Regions from separate parts of the Streptomyces sp. NPDC104309 genome, predicted to be linked through region 2. Evidence: riboswitches for the same ligand, from Rfam matches in the RefSeq annotation. Region 2 holds a riboswitch; the other holds the start of a gene.
The links. A riboswitch is a leader RNA that binds a small molecule or an ion and turns the genes downstream of it on or off. The one in region 2 is predicted to bind cobalamin.

Region 1: another riboswitch for cobalamin. It lies ahead of ACZ68L_RS39960 (ATP-binding cassette domain-containing protein); the one in region 2 lies ahead of ACZ68L_RS19720 (prenyltransferase/squalene oxidase repeat-containing protein).

What each region holds. Positions count from the first base shown of each region.
Region 1 covers NZ_JBVJMV010000051.1:32,707-41,185, reverse strand. Annotated here, with positions in the region: gene ACZ68L_RS39975 (hypothetical protein) at 22-168, shown strand; gene ACZ68L_RS39970 (acyl carrier protein) at 255-530, shown strand; gene ACZ68L_RS39965 (beta-ketoacyl-[acyl-carrier-protein] synthase family protein) at 527-1,750, shown strand; cobalamin riboswitch at 1,831-2,019, shown strand; partial or broken gene ACZ68L_RS39960 (ATP-binding cassette domain-containing protein) at 2,066-2,383, shown strand; gene ACZ68L_RS39955 (PRC and DUF2382 domain-containing protein) at 2,478-3,560, opposite strand; gene ACZ68L_RS39950 (cytochrome P450 family protein) at 4,126-5,361, shown strand; gene ACZ68L_RS39945 (adenosylcobinamide amidohydrolase) at 5,472-6,194, shown strand; gene ACZ68L_RS39940 (NAD(P)-dependent oxidoreductase) at 6,247-7,155, shown strand; gene ACZ68L_RS39935 (RNA polymerase sigma factor SigF) at 7,329-8,294, opposite strand.
Region 2 covers NZ_JBVJMV010000012.1:178,943-187,421, reverse strand. Annotated here, with positions in the region: gene ACZ68L_RS19730 (energy-coupling factor transporter transmembrane component T) at 1-688, opposite strand, end outside; gene ACZ68L_RS19725 (SCO2322 family protein) at 685-1,371, opposite strand; gene ACZ68L_RS19720 (prenyltransferase/squalene oxidase repeat-containing protein) at 1,368-2,642, opposite strand; cobalamin riboswitch at 2,751-2,885, opposite strand; gene ACZ68L_RS19715 (MBL fold metallo-hydrolase) at 3,130-4,185, opposite strand; gene ACZ68L_RS19710 (lipocalin-like domain-containing protein) at 4,567-5,064, opposite strand; gene ACZ68L_RS19705 (aldehyde dehydrogenase) at 5,310-6,770, shown strand; gene ACZ68L_RS19700 (ferredoxin) at 6,770-7,003, shown strand; gene ACZ68L_RS19695 (WapI family immunity protein) at 7,197-7,649, opposite strand; partial or broken gene ACZ68L_RS19690 (extracellular catalytic domain type 1 short-chain-length polyhydroxyalkanoate depolymerase) at 8,077-8,246, opposite strand.

The DNA of each region.
Region 1 (8,479 bases), on a different contig from region 2:
GTGACAAGAACGGGAACAACCGTGCGATCCCGCCCGGTGCGGGAGGCGGCCGAAGCCCTCGGTGTCCGCGCTGTGCTGCTGGTCTTCTGGGGTACGGCGGCCGTCCTGGACCGGTGGCGCACGCAGCCGCGGCGCGGCGGTGGCGAATCGGTTCGGCACAAGGCGTAACTGGAGGCACGTCACCCAGTTGATTCGGCGTCGGGACGGTGCCCCGCCGTCACCGGCAGTCGTACCGAATGATGGAGAGGAAGCCCATGAGTGTGATTCATCCCAAGATCACCGAGGTTCTGACACGCACCTTCAAAGTGCCCGCTGCCGAGATCCGTCCGGATTCCACGATGGACAGCCTGGAGATGGACTCCCTCGCCGTCGCCGAGTTCGCCGTGCTCATCAGGGAGACGCTGGGCGGCCGGGGAGACTTCGACACGCTCCCCAAGGGCGCCACCCTGGCCGAGATCACGCGTTTCGTCGACGGGGCCGGCGGCGGGGCGCCGGCGAGCAGCGCGGCACCGATGAGCAACGCCCGATGAACAGGCCCGTCATCGCCGTCACCGGCCTGGGCATGATCACCCCGGTCGGCAACGACACCGAATCCACCTGGAAGGGTGTGTGTGCCGGGATCTCGCCGGTGCGTACCGTCGCGGCGCTCGAAGGCTGCGCGATCGATTTCGCCTGCACGGTCGACGGAATCGATCTGGACGCCGAGATCGGCGGCCGCACCTCGTTCCGGATGGGGAGGTACACCAAGTTCGCCGTTCTCGCCGCCCGGGAGGCGGTCGCCGACGCCGGGCTCGACCCGGCGGAGTGGGAGGGCGGCAGGGTCGCGGTGGTCGTCGGCACCAGCAGCGGGGGCTCCGCCTCACTGACCGAGCAGGCCGTCGTGCTCGACCGGCTCGGACCCGACGCCACCTCTCCGTCGGGCATCCTGCTCACCATTCCGAACATGCCGGCGGCCGAGATCGCGATCCAGCTGCGGGCCACCGGTCCCAGCCTGGCGCCGTGCACGGCCTGTTCGTCCGGCGTCACCGCCCTGTCCGTCGCCCGCGATCTGCTGATCACGGGGCAGTGCGACATCGCGATCGCCGGAGCCACCGAGTCGATCGTCTACCCGGCCGCCATGGCCGGGTTCGCCCGATCCGGAGCCGGGGCCCGGCGGGACGGCGACGCTGCCGGGCAGTGCCGGCCCTTCGCGGCCGACCGGGCCGGGCTGGTCATGGGTGAGGGCGCCGCCGTCATGGTGCTGGAACGGGCGGACGACGCCCGCGCCCGAGGGGCGGCACCGCGGGCGCTGGTCGCGGGCACCGGGGCCACCACCGACGCCCACCATCCCATCAGTCCGCATCCGTCCGGCGCGGTGGCCCGCAAGGCGGTGGAGATCGCGCTGCGCGACGCGGGCTGGGCGGCAGAGGACGTCGAGCACGTCAACGCACACGGCACGGCCACCCCGGTCAACGACGCCACCGAGGCCGCCCTCATCGCCCGGGTCTATCCGCACCGGCCGCCCGTCACCGCCCCGAAGGGCGTCCTGGGGCACTGCATGGGGGCGGCCGGGGCGATCGAGGCCGGACTGACCGTCCTGACGCTGCAACGCGCGGTCGTGCCGCCGATCGCCAATCTGGACGCACCGGCGCCCGAGTTCGACATCAACTGCGTCACCAAGTCCCCGCTGCGGCAGCCCATCCGGCGTGCCGTCAGTCACTCCTTCGGATTCGGCGGACACAACGCCGTGATCGCTCTTCAGCGCCCGTAGGCACCAGGCAGGTGGTGCGACGGGAAACGGCCCGGCGTACCACCGGCCACAACACCGCCCGTGAGCTGAGCAGAGGCCCGTGATGGCTGGCCGGAGCCAGTCGAACTCCACGAAGGGGCCAGGGAATCCGGCGAGAATCCGGAACTGACGCGCAGCGGTGAGGGGGGCGGGCGGGGCCACGGCCACTGGGAGCACCCTCGGGTGTCCTGGGAAGGCGTTTCGTCCGCAGGAACCCGAGTCCGAAGACCTGCCGGCACCTGCGGTCCGGTACCCGGCGCGGGACGCCGTACAACGGGCTCCGCGTATGGGCCCAGATCGCGCGCACTGGCCCAGCAACCGTGTGAACTGCTGCTCGACGCGCCGACGAACCACCTGGACATCCAGCACCAGCTGGAACTGATGTCACTGATCGCCTCGTTGCCCCTCACCGGTGTGATCGCTCTGTACGACCTCAATCTGTCCGCGATGTTCTGCGACCGGATCGTCGTCATGAAGCAGGGGCGCGTGGTGGCCGCCGGAACCCCCTCGGAAGTGATCACCGAGGAACTCATCGCCGATGTCTACCGGGTCAGCGCGCGGGTCGCTCCGGACGGCCCCGACGGGCGGCCCTCGGTGCGCTTCGTGCCCGAGCGCCCCGGCCGCCGACAGCGAGAGGGCGGACCCCGGCACACACGGGTCCGCCCCTCACTCATGGTTGCGCCGCGGCGGTACGCCACGGTGTGCGGGGTCAGCGGTGGCGTCCCCGGCCGAACTCGCCGCCCAGGTCCTTGCCACCGATGTCCTTGGAACCGATGCCCTTGCTGTCGGCGTAGTCGATCTGCTCCTTGCGGAGTTCGGCGGAGATCTCCTTCTGCTCGGTCACCCGCTTGGTCTCCATGCGGACCCGTTCGACGGGCACCGTCTCCTTGCGCATCGTGGCACGCTCGGCGTGCAGAGTGAGCTCGACATCCTGCTCACGGATGTCCGAACGCCCCGCCGCAGACCTGTCGCCGGGCTGAAGGGGTTCACGGATCACCCGCACCTCTTCGTGCGTCACCGGCACCGTCCTGGTGACGTTCTCGGTGACGACGTATTTGTGCAGACGGGCCTTGCCGCTCTCGTACTCCTCGGTGCCGATGAGCAGTTGCTCCTCGGAGCGGATCAGCTCCTCCTTGCCGCCCAGGTCGGCGGCGGACCGCTCGGAACCCGCCCCGGCGCCGACGAGTGGACGGGCCGCGCCGGCCGTCCCGGCATCGCCGCGAGTGCCCGAGCCCGTACCGGTGCCCGCGCCGGCCAGGCCGCTCGTCCGTGACGTGGTGGCCCGGGGGGTGCCGGCGCCGGTTGCCGGGGTTCCGGCCGCGGTCGGCCTGTCGCTCCCGGTCGTGCGCCCGGTGCCGGCCTCGCCCATGGCTCCGGCTCCGGCGGCTCCCGCCGCGCCCATGGCCGTGGTGCCGGTCCCGGACGTCGTCCTCCCGGTGTCCGCGCGGCCACTGAGCCTGGCGGTGGTGTTTCTGGCAAGGCCGTAATGGCGGTAGAGCTCTTCCTCCTCCGCCACCGACAGATGCGCGTCCGCGTCCACCCGGGGGGCTTCCTTGACGCGGTCCTTCGGATGTGAGATGTGCAGGTCGGAGCCCACACGACGAGCCCCCGCAAGAGGCACGAAACTCTCCTTCATGCCGAACAGGCCGGTCTTCACCGTGATCCAGTCCGGGCGGCCGGTGTTGTCGTCGACATACACCCGGCCCACACTGCCGATCTTCTCGCCGGCGTTGTCGTACACCGTCAGGCCGTCGAGCTCTCCGGAATCCGTGAAACCGTCAGCGGCTCCCATGACCGATTCCTCCTCGCCTGGGCGCGTCCTGTGGCTGGGTCCATCAGGGGAGGCGCGTCCGATTTCCATCGCGCCTCACCCGGATGGACGCTGCAACCTCCCCACCTGCGGAGCCCGTCCCCCGCATGCTCGGCGCCTCGGCGCTGGCCGCCCGTCACGGCGGTGCGCACGCCGCTCCCGCGTTAGGCCAATCGGGTGAGGTGCGGAGGCGTGGCGGGTGTGCGCCGTGCGCCCCACCCGAGCGGCGGCCGGACATGCGTCGAGGCGCCGCACGCTTCCGGGCGACCGCGGACGGTCGACCCGATACCGGGCGTCCGCGCGCCGTGCCGGGCGTGCCGCCGGACCGCGAATCCGCGCGCGCGGGGCGTACCGCCCCATGACGGGACCGAGCGGGGCCCCGTTCGCATACCGAGGTGTCCCCGTTCGGGACAACAGCCCTTCCCGTCGACGGCATCGCCCCTAGGATCGGCGAAATCGAACGGGTTGCCGTCCCCATCGCCCTCGGGTACCGCCCACCGGCCGACGACCGTCAGGAGAGTCCCCGTTGACCAGCACCCCGTACCGCATGGACCCGGCCGGCGGCTGCCCGCACGCGGACAACGCCGGGCTGCTCGCCCGAGGAGCCGTGGCATCCGTCGTGCTCCCGGGCGACGTGGCCGGGATGGCGGTCCTCGGACACGAGGCGCTCAAGGAGTTCCTCGCCCACCCCGACGTGGCCAAGGACGCACGCCACTTCACCGAGCTGGCCGAGGGACGCATCCCCGACGGCTGGCCGCTGAAGACATTCGCGACCGTGCGGGGCATGACGACGGCCGACGGCGAGGACCACCGGCGGCTGCGCTCACTGGTCGGCAAAGCGTTCACCGCACGGCGGGTCGAAGCGCTGCGGCCGCGGATCGAGACCGTCACCGCCGAACTGCTCGACGGCGTCGACCGTGCCGCCGCCGAGGGCGACGGCACGGTCGATCTGCGCGCCCGGTTCGCCCTGCCGCTGCCGATGGGCGTCATCTGCGACCTCCTCGGGGTCGACGCCCGGCACCAGGACCGGCTGCACCGTCTCTCGAACCAGGTGGTCGCTACCGACACCGGCCCCGAGGAGGCGATCGCCGCCAACAGGGAGCTGGTGGCCCTGCTTGCAGCGGTCGCCGCCGCCCGCGCGGTGCAGCCGGGCGACGATCTGACCAGCGCCCTGATCGCCGCCCGTGACGAAGGCGGTGGCCGACTCGGTCAGCAGGAGCTCATCGGCACCCTGCTCCTGATGATCATCGCGGGACACGAGACGACGCTGAACCTCGTCACCAACACCGTACGGGCCCTGTGCACCCACCCCGACCAGCTCGGGCTGGTGAGGTCCGGCCGGGCACGGTGGGCCGACGTGGTGGAGGAGACACTGCGCTGGGACAGCCCGGTCAGCTACTTCCCCTTCCGCTATCCGACCCGTGACCTCACCATCGACGGGACCGTCGTCCCCAAGGGCACACCCGTGCTCGCCGGATACTCGGCCGCCGGTCGGGACAAGGCCGCGCACGGGCCCGATGCCGACCTCTTCGACGTGACCAGACGGGCCAGGGACACCGCGGCCCGACATCTCTCGCTCGGCCACGGACCGCACTACTGCCTGGGCGCGCCGCTCGCCCGGATGGAAGCCACGATCGCCCTGGAACAATTGTTCACTCGCTTCCCGGAGCTGGAGCTCGCCGTCCCCGGCACCGAACTGCCCCGGCACGCCGGGTTCGTCGGCAACAGCACAGGGACTCTTCCGGTACGGCTCCGGCCCGCCACCGCGCCCGTCGCGGACTGAAGGCCCCCGCTCCCGTCCGTGCGGTACGGGAATCCACACCGACGGCTCACCGGAGCACCGACGGCTCACCGGAGCCACCGCCGAAGCCCCTGCCCGTGCCCCCGGCACATATGATCGACCGGCCGACTGCCGACCTCGTCCTGCCGCGCCACCGGGGGTGCCTCATCCGTTCCGTACGAATCCGGCTGCCCCAACAGCGCGGTGAACTGCTCGCCCGGCACGAGGAGGGGCTGGACCTCCACTATCTGGTGTGGCGGCTGGGGCCGGGCTGGCGGGTGTGCAGCAGCGCCGTGCTCGGCGGCGGCATCGGCCCACGCGCCTGGATCCTCAACGCCCAGGTGCCCGGCGGCTATCCCCGTCTCGACCCCGACCGCCACCTCGCCGAGATCGCCGCGGCGGAACACCTCACGGGGCCCGGCGCAGGCCTGATGACGGCCGCTGATGTCACCGCGTACACCGTCGCGGCCGACGAGGGGGTGACGGCGACCGCCACCTGTGGACTCGGCGTACGCGGCTGGGCCGCCGCCCCGGCCGAGGACACCGGGGAACCACCCCGGCCGGGCACGGTCAACATCGTCGTCACCCTCCCAGTGGCCCTCTCCGACGCCGCACTCGTCAACGCGGTCGCCACGGCCACCGAGGCCAAGGTCCAGGCGCTCCTGGACGCCGGACTCGACTGCTCCGGCACCCCCACCGACGCCGTGTGCGTCGCCGCCCCCTGCCCGGGACCCGCCCCGGGGGAGGCCTTCGCGGGACCGCGCTCCCGCTGGGGCGCGCGACTCGCCAGGGCCGTGCACGCTGCCGTCCTCGAAGGCGCGATGAGGCAATCCTGAGAACCCACCGCGCCGCGACCGCGAAGGCGCGGCCGACGAAGGGAGTCCTCCCATGAACCCAAGCGCTGCCGAAACCGCACGGAAACGGCCGACCGTCGCCGTCCTCGGTACCGGAATCATGGGATCAGGCATGGCCCGGAGCCTGCTCCGGGCCGGACTCGACGTCCGCGCCTGGAACCGCACGCAGGCCAAGGCGGCCCCGCTCGCCGCCGACGGCGCCATGGTCACCCGGACGGCGGAGGAAGCCGTACGCGGCGCCGATGTCATCCTCACCATGCTCCGCGACGGCCCGGCCGTCGCCGCCGCGCTCACCGCCGCGTCACCCGGCCTGCACGCGGGGCAGGTGCTGCTCCAGAGCTCGACGGTCGGGCCCGACGCCACCGACGATCTCGTCCGGCGCGCGGCGGACCTGGGCCTGATCTATCTCGACGCACCGGTCGCCGGCACCAAACAGCCCGCGGAACAAGGCACGTTGACGGTCTTCGTCTCCGGTCCGTCCGCAGTCCGGGAGACCGTGGAACCCGTGCTGGACGCGGTCGGACAGCGCACGGTCTGGGTCGCCGAGGACCCGGGAGCGGCCTCGCGGCTGAAACTCGTGGTCAACACCTGGGTGATCAACCTGGTCAACAGTGTCGCGGAATGCCTCAACCTGGCCGAGGGCCTGGAGATCGATCCCCGGACGTTCCTCGATGCCATGAGGGGCGGTGCGTTGGACTCCCCGTATCTCCAGGGCAAGTCCGCCGCAGTCCTCACCGGTGACCTCACCCCGAGCTTCACCCTGTCCACGGCCCTCAAGGACGCCCGCCTCATCCTGGCCGCCGCCGGGGCATCGGGTGTGCGGCTGGACCTGGTCGCCGCCTCGGCCGACCGCTTCGTGCGTGCCGAGGCGGCGGGGCACGGCGGCGAGGACATGATCGCCACCTTTTACGCCGGCCGGGCACCGGGGGAGGACGGCGGCTGACCCCACCTCGGCCGGCTCGTCCCGCGCAGAGGCGCGGGGACATACGGAGGCGGCCTGTCGACCGTCGGGTGCGTACGTCCGACTTCATTCGGCCGCGACGTGCGAGCACGGGTGCCGGGCCGGGGCGGGGCGGTCTCCCGCTCGGCATCAGCCGGAGACCGCGTCCGGCCACGTCATTCCTCGACGAACATCCCGCTGCGGAGCTTCAGCAGAATCCTGCTGATCAGTCGTGACACATGCATCTGCGAGATGCCGAGCTCCGCGCCGATCTGTGACTGGGTCATCTCCTGGCCGAAACGCATGTCGATGATCCGGCGCTCACGGTCGTCGAGATCGCCCAGCAGCGGCGCGAGCGTATGCAGGTTCTCGACCGTCTCGATCGCGGGATCGGGTGCGCCCAGGACATCGGCGAAGGTGCGCCCCGGTGCCTTGTGTCGTCCCGTGTCCGCCGGATCGGCCGGTACGTCCAGCGAACCCGCCGTGTACCCGTTGGCCGCCACGATGCCCTCGGTGACCTCGTCCTCGCTGAGCCCCAGCTGCTCGGCCAGCTCCGGGACCGTGGGGTCGCGGTCGAGTTCCGCGGACAGGGAATCCCTCGTCCTGGCGATGTCGACCCGCAATTCCTGGAGCCTGCGCGGCACGTGCACCGCCCAGCTGGTGTCGCGGAAGAACCGTTTGATCTCGCCGGTGATGTACGGGACCGCGAAGGAGGTGAACTCGACCTCGCGGGAGAGGTCGAACCGGTCGATGGCCTTGATCAGCCCGATGGTGCCGACCTGGACGATGTCCTCCATGTCACCGCCGCCCCGGTGCCGGAACCGTCCCGCGGCGAACCGGACGAGGGAGAGGTTCATCTCGATGAGGGTGTTGCGCGCGTACTGGTGGGCGGCGGTTCCCTCCTCCAGGACCTGGAGGCGCTCGAAGAACAGCCGGGACAGATCCCGCGCGTCGGCCGGAGCGACCTTTCCCGCGTCCTCGATCCACGGCAGCTCGCCGGTGTCGGCGGCAAGCTCCGAGACCTCCCCGGCGCCGGGGGCCCGCCCCGGACCCACGCCGGTGTCGAACGGCACGACTGCCGGTGTCGACCGTGCACCCTCCGCTCGCTCCGCACCGGCAGTCCGCGCAGTGTGCGCCGTCATTTCGTCACGCTCCCCTGGTCGTAGGTGAGGTGTATGCGCCTGCCCCCGAAGGAGGTTCTCATGCGAAGAGGCGGGAGTTGATCACGTCACACGGCATCAATGGCCGGAAGCGTCATGATGATCCGTCACATTCGTGCCGGCTGAGCCGCGCCGGTCAGCGCAACCGCCCCACCGGTACGGGGGAG
Region 2 (8,479 bases):
CCAACGCGCCCTCCAGGACCGGCAGTCCGATCTGGAGCACCGCCTTGATACCGCCGGTCGGACGGCCCCGCAGCCGCCGCGCGGTGCGCAGCCGCACCACATCGGCGACCATGTTCGGCGCGAACGTCATCGCGACGACGACGGCGACCCCCGCCTCGTACAGCGCACCCGGCAGCGACTTCAGCAGCCGGGTCGGGTTGGCGAGCGAGTTCGCGGCGCCGACGCAGATCAGCAGGGTGGCCAGCTTCGCCCCGTCGTACAGCGCGAAGACCAGCTGCTCGGCGGTGACCCGGCCACCGATCCTGACGCCCTTCGCCCAGTCGGGCAGCGGCACCTCGGGGAGCGTGAACAGCGGATGCGTCCCGGGGATCGGCGAACCGAGAAAGACGGAGAAGACCAGCCGCACACCGACGACGAACAGCCCGATCTTGATGAACGCCCCGTACGAACGGGCCCACGGCGCGTCCGTGCGGCGGGCCGCGACCACATAGCCCGCGACCCCCACCAGCAGCCCGAGCAGCAGCGGATTGGTGGTCCGGGACGCGGCGGTGGCGAGACCGAGCGCCCACAGCCACCAGGCCCCGGCGGGCAGGGCGTTGCTCCGGGTCGTCCCGGGGGCGCGCAGCGGCCGGCGCGGCCGGACGGTGCCGGTGGCGCCGGTCACCCGGCCGCTGGTCGGGGCGGTCATCCGCGGCGGCGGCGGGCCTGCACGACTGCGGCGATGCCGAGGACGAGAACGGCGCCGACGCCGACGAGCACCCCGGCGGACGGCCCGCCACCGGAGCCGCCCGAACCGGCGGAGGCGGCAGCGGGGGCGGAGGCGCCCGGGGACGCCGCAGCGGAGGGCTTCGCGTGCCCGTCGCCCGCGACCTGTTCCCCACAGCCCGAGCCCGGATAGCCGGAGATGGCACAGAGCAACGCGTCGCTGCTGTACCGCAGCGGTTTGGCCACCGAGGCGAGTGCCTCGGCGGTGCTCGCGTCCGGGGCGACCCGCGCGCACGCGGTGCGCGGCGCGGGCGGCGTCTCGCCGGCCGGGGCGTCCGCCGCCGTGCCCGGGTCGATGACCAGCGCGATCCGCTTGGTGCCGGCCTCGGCCGGGGTGTCCGCGCAGATCTTCGCGAAGTCGGGGGAGCGGCGCGGCTTCGCCGAGTCCTGGGAGTCCTCGCTCACCGAGAACCGGAAGCCCTGCACCGTGCCGTCGTCGGGCCGGACCAGGGACGGGCCCTGGGTGGCGTACGTCCAGCCGGTGCCGGAGCCCTCCCAGAACGACCAGTACCGGTACCCGGCCGCCTGGGCCGTCCCCGCGCCGAGCACGGCCAGGACGGCGCCCAGGGCCACCAGCAGCGCGGTGGCCCTTCCCGCGCGCCTCACAGCTGCCGGTTCTTGCGCCGGCCGCTGATCAGGAAGGCCGCGGCCGCGGCGACGACGAGGCCGATGCCGATGAACCACCACACGCCACCGATCACGTCGTCGCCGCTGTGCACCTGGTCCTTCTCCGTGGCCTCGTACCCGGTGTCGGCCGACGGGTCGGGCGTCGTGACGGCCGCGGGCGCGGGACCGGTCGCGTTCAGCCGGTCGACCAGGTCGACGCCGTTGAAGTCGCGGGCGTCGGCGCCGGTCGCGTGCGCGGCCAGGACCAGCTGCGCGTAGGCGGCGGGGCCGTTCTGCTCGGCCCAGGGGCCGGAGTTCTTCTTCAGCCAGGCCATGGCTTTGGCGGCCTTGTCCTGGTGGCCCGCGGCGGACAGGGCGACGACCGCGTCCGCGGTGTTGCCGAAGTCGGGCTGCGGGGTGGTGTCGGTGGCGCCGGGCATCGGGGCCAGGTCGAGGTGGCCGCTCGTGGCGAGGGTGTTCGCGAGGTAGTGGGCGCCGTTCTGGGCGGCCTGCTCGGGCGTGAGACCGGACCCCGGGTGGCAGCTGGTCCCCTTGACCGCGGCGTTGTTCCCGACGGCCAGGGCCTTGCCCATCGCGCCGAGCACGGCGGCGGCGGTGGCGTCCGCGTTGGCGGCGAGCTTGCCGGCCTTGTCGGGCTGGTAGGCGAAGGCGCCGCCGTCCTTGCCGCCGCACGGGATCGCGAGCGCGAGCAGCGGGGAGTAGGGGGTCTTGCCGCCCGGGGTGGTGATGTCCGCGAGCCGCTGGCCCTGCCGGGCGAGGGCGCCGATCACCAGCGAGGTGGAGTTGGCGTCGCTGGGCGCGCCGGCGGTGTAGCCCCAGCCGCCGTCCTCGTTCTGTACGGACTTCAGCCAGCGGACCGAGTTGTTCACGGTGTCGCGGTGCCCGCCCACCTCGACGAACGCCTGGACGGCGGCCGCGGTGGCGTTGGTGTCCAGCACGGTCTTCTCGGTGCAGGGCTGGGAGACGTCGGGCCGGTACGCGGCGTAGGCGCCGTTGCCGCACTGCTGGGCGATCAGCCAGTCCACGGACTTCGTGGCGGGCGTGACGCCCTCCAGACGCTGGGCGAGAAAGGCCAGCGACTGCCGCCAGACACCGTCGTACGTCGGGTCCTTCGTGCCGTACAGCCCGGACGGCAGGGCGAGGGACGGCGAGGGGGAGGGGGACGGCGCCGCCACCGCGACCGGGGCAGCGGCCGCACAGAGCACGGCGGCGGTGGCGGCGAGCGTTGCCGCGCTGCGGCGTACGGTCATGGTGGGCGGTGCCTCTCCTGTGGGGAACCGGGCACAGGCACGCTCAGGCACCAGGCTCCGGCTCCGTATACCTCGACGGTGCCGACCACCGGGGTTCCGGTGGTCGTGAGCCGGTCACGACCGCGGACAGGGCATTCCGGCTCACCGTCTGCGACGACGGTTCACGGTTGCGTGGTCAGCGCCGGATTCGCACCGGCTTCCCCCTGAACGGGCATGATGACGACCCGCACACTCTACCGGGCGGGGCCGGACGGGTTCCGGGGCCGTCCCTGGGGCTCGTTCCGGACGGGACGGGCGCGTCGGCTCGTCGCGGCCCCGAGGGTCCCGGCGGGCGACGGCTTCACCGCGTTCGCCGGAAGCCGGGCCCGTATGCGAACCGGGCCCGTGCGGGAGCCGGGGTGCCGGGGAGAGGGCGAACGAGCCCCCTGCCCGGCGGCCCGCTGCCCGGCGGCCTGCCGCGCCCTTCGCACCGCGACGGCCGCGCCCTTCACACCGCGATGTACGTCACCGGCTTGCTCCCCGCCACCGCCTCCGCGCGCCCCAGCCTGACCAGGCGCCGCAGATGCGCCTCGGCCTCCGAGACGGCGATGTTCCGCGAACCGTGCGCGATCTGCTCCCACGGCCGGTTCCACTCCATCCGCTCGGCCAGCTCCCACGGCGTGAGCGGCGTGGCCAGCAGCTTGAGCAGTCCGGTGAGGCGTTCCTCGTGATGGTCCAGGAGCTCCCGTACCCGCCCCGCGGCGTCCGTGAACGCGTACTGATGGGCGGGCAGCACCTCCGCCACGCCGAGCCGGCCGATGTGCTCCAGCGAGCCGAGGTAGTCACCGATGGGGTCTCCCCCGGCGGAAGGGGCGGTGCCCGGCGCGGCGTCCGGGTCCTCGTACAGCCCGATGTGCGGGCTGATCCCCGGCAGCAGATGATCTCCCGAGAACAGCCGTCCCCGGCCCGGCAGATTCCCCGGATGCTCCTCCTCCAGATGCAGACAGACATGACCGGGCGTGTGTCCCGGAGTCCAGATCGCCCGCAGTTCGCGGCCCGCCAGGCCGAGGAGCTCGCCCGGAACGATCTCCCGGTCCGGGAGCGCGGACCGCAGCCCCGGCAGGGTGCGCATCCGGCCGTCCTCGACCGCGGCCCGCAGCGGTGCGAGATGCTCCTGGGGCGCACCGACGGCGGTGAGCTTCGTCAGGAGGTACGACAGCCAGGTGCCGGGCCGGGCCTCACGGGTGCGGCGCACGATCGCGGCGTCCGCCGCGTGCATGGCGATCCAGGCCCCGGACGCCTCGCGCACCTGACCGGAGAGGCCGTGGTGGTCGGGGTGGTGGTGGGTGATGACCACCCCGTGGATGTCGCCGATGCCCGTACCGATCGCGTCGAGCCCGGCGGTGAGGGTGTCCCACGCCTCCGGATCGTCCCAGCCCGTGTCGATCAGGACCGGCCCGCGATCGGTGTCGAGGACATGGACGAGGGTGTGGCCGAGCGGATTGTCCGGGATGGGGACCTTGATGCTGTGCACGCCCCCGCCATGGTCGGTCACCTGCGTCATGGGCTCCCCATCTCTCGTCGAGGCCTGGTCGGCGCACCGGACGTACGGCCGTGCGGCGCACCGCGCCCACTGTAACGAGAACTTGTTTCAGTAGTAGCCCTGGTCGACCATCTGTCCGTACACCCATCTGCCCGGCGCACCCGGGGAGTTCGGCGCGCACGAGACCGCGGGACGGCCGCCGCCGGCTCGCGGGACGGCCGCGCCGGTGGGTACCGGGCGCGGGCCGCCCCTTGTTTCCGCCCGTGGCCCGCGTGCGTCGTGCGCCGTGCGGGCCGCGGCTCCCGCGTCGGCGCGGGGTGGTCCGGACAGCCGGAGCCCCGCGCCGGGCGGTGGATCCGGGGTCACCGGCCGGACGGCCGGTGACCCCGGATCACTCGTCGCTCAGGCGGCGTCCGCGGCCGGCCGGTGCCACACGAGCTGCGGGGTGCGCGCGCCGTCGCCGGTTCCCTCGGTCGGGGGGACCAGAGTTAATCGGTCCCCCTCCACCCGCCACCGGCGCTCCTGCGTGGTGCCGACCCACGGGCGCAAGGACGCCATCTGCAGATGGTGGACGACCAGGTCGCCCGTCACCTCGTAGGTGCCCGCGTACCCCAGGTACGGAGAAGTCCTGAACAGCGTCGCGGTGTCGATCGGTCCGGCCGTTCCCTCCTCCGGGGCGGGCTCGGGCTCCGGGTTCAGCATGCTCACCGACATGTGGCCGTCGGCGGTGTAGGTGATCAGTCCTGTCGGACTCTGCCCGAGGGGGTGTTCGAGCGTGTGGCCGGAGGCGTCCATGATGGCGACGGTGCTCAGCAACCAGGCGCCCACGAGGGGGTGTTCGGAGGTGCTCGGCCTGAGCGTGGATGGGTGATTCGGTTCGGTGCGGGACGGGGTGTGCACGCGTTTCCCTTTCTGAGCCGGTGGAATTCGGAACTTCTGGAACTGGTGTGTGAGGGACCTGGTCGTCCTCGTCCCTACCCGCGCGGCACGCCGTGGAAGCGACGGGCGTGCCGCGAAAGCCCCGGCGGCGCGACGGCGGCCGTCCGGCCGTGCGCGCTGTCCAAGCCGTGGACTCCTGGAACTGGAACTGGTATCAGTTCTGACACAGAGTCAGGTAACGTGCCGGGTCGCGGGAGGCAGCAGCCATGACCGAGCTTGTCGAACACGGAAAACTTTTCATCGGCGGGGAGTTGGTCGATCCGCTGGGCCGGGATGTCATCGAGGTCGTATCGCCCCACACCGAACAGGTCATCGGCCGGGTGCCGCACGCCTGCGAGGGGGATGTGGACCGGGCCGTCGCCGCCGCCCGGCGGGCGTTCGACGAGGGGCCCTGGCCGCGGATGACCCTGGACGAGCGGATCGCGGTGATCACCCGGATCAAGGACGCGTTCGCCGTGCGGTACGAGGAGATCGCCCGGGTCATCAGCTCGCAGAACGGCACCCCGTACACGTCGAGCGTCATGGTGCAGGCGCTCGCCGCGATGATGGTGTGGGACGCGGCGATCACCGTCGCCCGCTCCTTCCCGTACGAGGAGCGCCGGGACGGGGCTCTCGGGCCGCTGCTGGTGCGCAGGGAGCCGGTCGGGGTGGTCGCGGCCGTGGTGCCGTGGAACGTTCCGCAGTTCACCGCCGCCGCGAAGCTCGCGCCCGCGCTGCTGGCCGGCTGCTCCGCCGTGCTCAAGGTCTCGCCCGAATCCCCGCTGGACGCCTACATCCTGGCCGACATCGCCGCCGGGGCCGGGCTGCCGGAGGGGGTGCTGTCGATCCTGCCCGCCGACCGCGAGGTCAGCGAGTACCTCGTCGGTCACCCCGGCGTCGACAAGGTGTCGTTCACCGGGTCCGTGGCCGCCGGGCGGCGGGTGATGGAGGTCGCCTCCCGCAACCTCACCCGCGTCACACTGGAGCTCGGCGGCAAGTCCGCCGCCGTGATCCTCCCGGACGCCGATCTGGAGACGGCCGTCGCCGGGATCGTTCCCTTCGCCTGGATGATCAACGGCCAGGCGTGCGTGGCGCAGACCCGCATCCTCGTCCCGCGCTCCCGCTACGACGAGACGGCCGAGGCGTTCGCCGCCGCCGCGAGCGCGCTGCAGGTCGGCGACCCGCTCGACCCCGCCACCGAACTCGGCCCCCTCGTCGCGCGGCGCCAGCAGCAGCGGTCGCTCGACTACATCAGGATCGGCCAGGACGAGGGCGCCAAGATCCTCACCGGCGGCGGCCGTCCGGCCTCCCAGGACCGGGGCTGGTACGTGGAGCCGACCCTCTTCGGCGACGTCGACAACTCCATGCGCGTCGCCCGCGAGGAGATCTTCGGTCCCGTCATCTGCCTGCTGCCGTACGGTGACGAGGACGAGGCCGTACGGATCGCCAACGACTCCGACTACGGCCTCAGCGGCAGCGTCTGGACCGCCGACACCGCGCGCGGCATCGACATCGCCCGCCGGGTCAGGACGGGCACGTACAGCGTCAACACCTTCAGCCTCGACATGCTCGGCCCCTTCGGTGGCTACAAGAACTCCGGTCTGGGACGGGAGTTCGGACCTGAGGGATACGCCGAGTACTTCGAGCACAAGATGATTCATCTGCCGGCCGGATACGAGGGGGCGTGATGGGGGACCGCTGGGCCGTGGAGGTCGACCGCGGGGTCTGCATCGGTTCCGGAATGTGCGTGAACCACGCCCCGGAAGGATTCGCGCTGGATTCCGCCCGGCAGTCCCGTCCGTCGGCCCCGGAGTCCGACGCCAACGAGCAGGTGCTCGCGGCGGCCGAGGGATGCCCGGTCGAGGCGATCACGATCACGCTGACCGGCTCGGGGGAGGCCGTCTTCCCGCCGGAGGAGTAGGCGTCGGCCCGGCGGTTCCGGGAGACCGGAGCCGCCGGAGCCGGGCCATGACCACACGGCGGCGCCCCGGCCGTTCGGCGGAGGCCGCGACGGCTGAGCCGGCCGGGCGAATGCGCCCAACTCGACATCGCACGAGGGCCATTTCCGGAAACGGCCTCCGAGCCGGCCCGGAAAAGGGGCGGGTGCGTCCGGATCAGCGGGAGGGGAAAGGGGCCAGGCGGCGGTCCCATTCGTCCGCGGCCCGGCGCAGGTCCTCGGTGCTGGTCCTGATCTCGATGACGTACTCGTCCAGGCCCTTGTCGCCGTCCCGCCACGCGGGCGACGCCTCGTAGCCGAGGTGCACGCGGACTGCCCCGGCGCCGTGGCCCCCCGCGGCGTGGCTGAAGGACAGAACGGGCTCCAGGAAGGCGAGATCCGGCAGCGTGCCCGTCAGCGTTTCCCCACCGGCCGCGCGCAGCCACGGCGAGATCTGACGCGCCTCGCCGGTCAGCAGGCACGGGTCGGTGAAGGACCAACTGGCCTCGGGCGTGGTCACCTCACCTTCGACGACCAGCCAGTTGTCGTCGTACCGGTCGCCGATGACCGCCGGGAACTGATAGCGCAGCGGGCGCAATTCGATGCGGTGTTCCTGATCCGTGAGCAGCACCGCCCAAGGGTGTCACGCACCCCCGCGCACGCGAACGTGAATAAACGCAAAACAAGCCGAATGCCGGAGGCCACGGACCCCGGAACGCGCGGCCTTCCTCCGTGAAACGGTCTCCTCAATGGTGAGTTTGCTGATTTCGATGCCGATGTACCGATAGTCGGCCGGGAGTTCGCGAAGTGTGTGGGCTTCTGGGCCGGCTTGACCCCCGTCGTGAGGGATCGAACGGGGTGGACGCCGGCGTCGAACGACAGCGAAGGACGTAATCGTCGGTAGTCCTGATAGGCGCGAAAGGAAACCGCCTGCGAAGACAATGGGTGCAATCCGTGTTCCGGAAGTCGTGAGTGAGAACAACGATGTCATGTCGACGGGAGCGCCCGGCACGGGCACGATGTCCCTGCCCCGTGAGCCCTTGGGTCGCACACTCGGCTCAAGAGGCCGCGCACCCGCTGTCCGCGACCACGAAATACCCCGCCGGTGACTCCTTCAGCGTGTGCGTGACGAAGACGTTGTACAACCCATGTTCTCGCCCGAGCCGTTGGCGTACACGTACCCGCCCGTGGTGTGCGCCCTTCCCGCCGTCACCTGCGCGTAGCGGCTGTCCGGCTGCGACGGTGCTCGGCGTCGCCGCGACGAGGACGAGGGCGGCCGTGGTCGCGACGCGCCGGAGCAGGCGTCGCAGGGTCGATGGGCGCACGGGTGCCTCCCTGTGGGGCGGTTCGGACAGTGCGGGCTTGTCCGGGTGCGGGCGAGTGCGGGGCGGACGCTATGAGCCGCCGTCCGCCGCGCCCATGGGCCCGGCGGACACTCCCCCCGCGTGGCTGTGTGCGCCG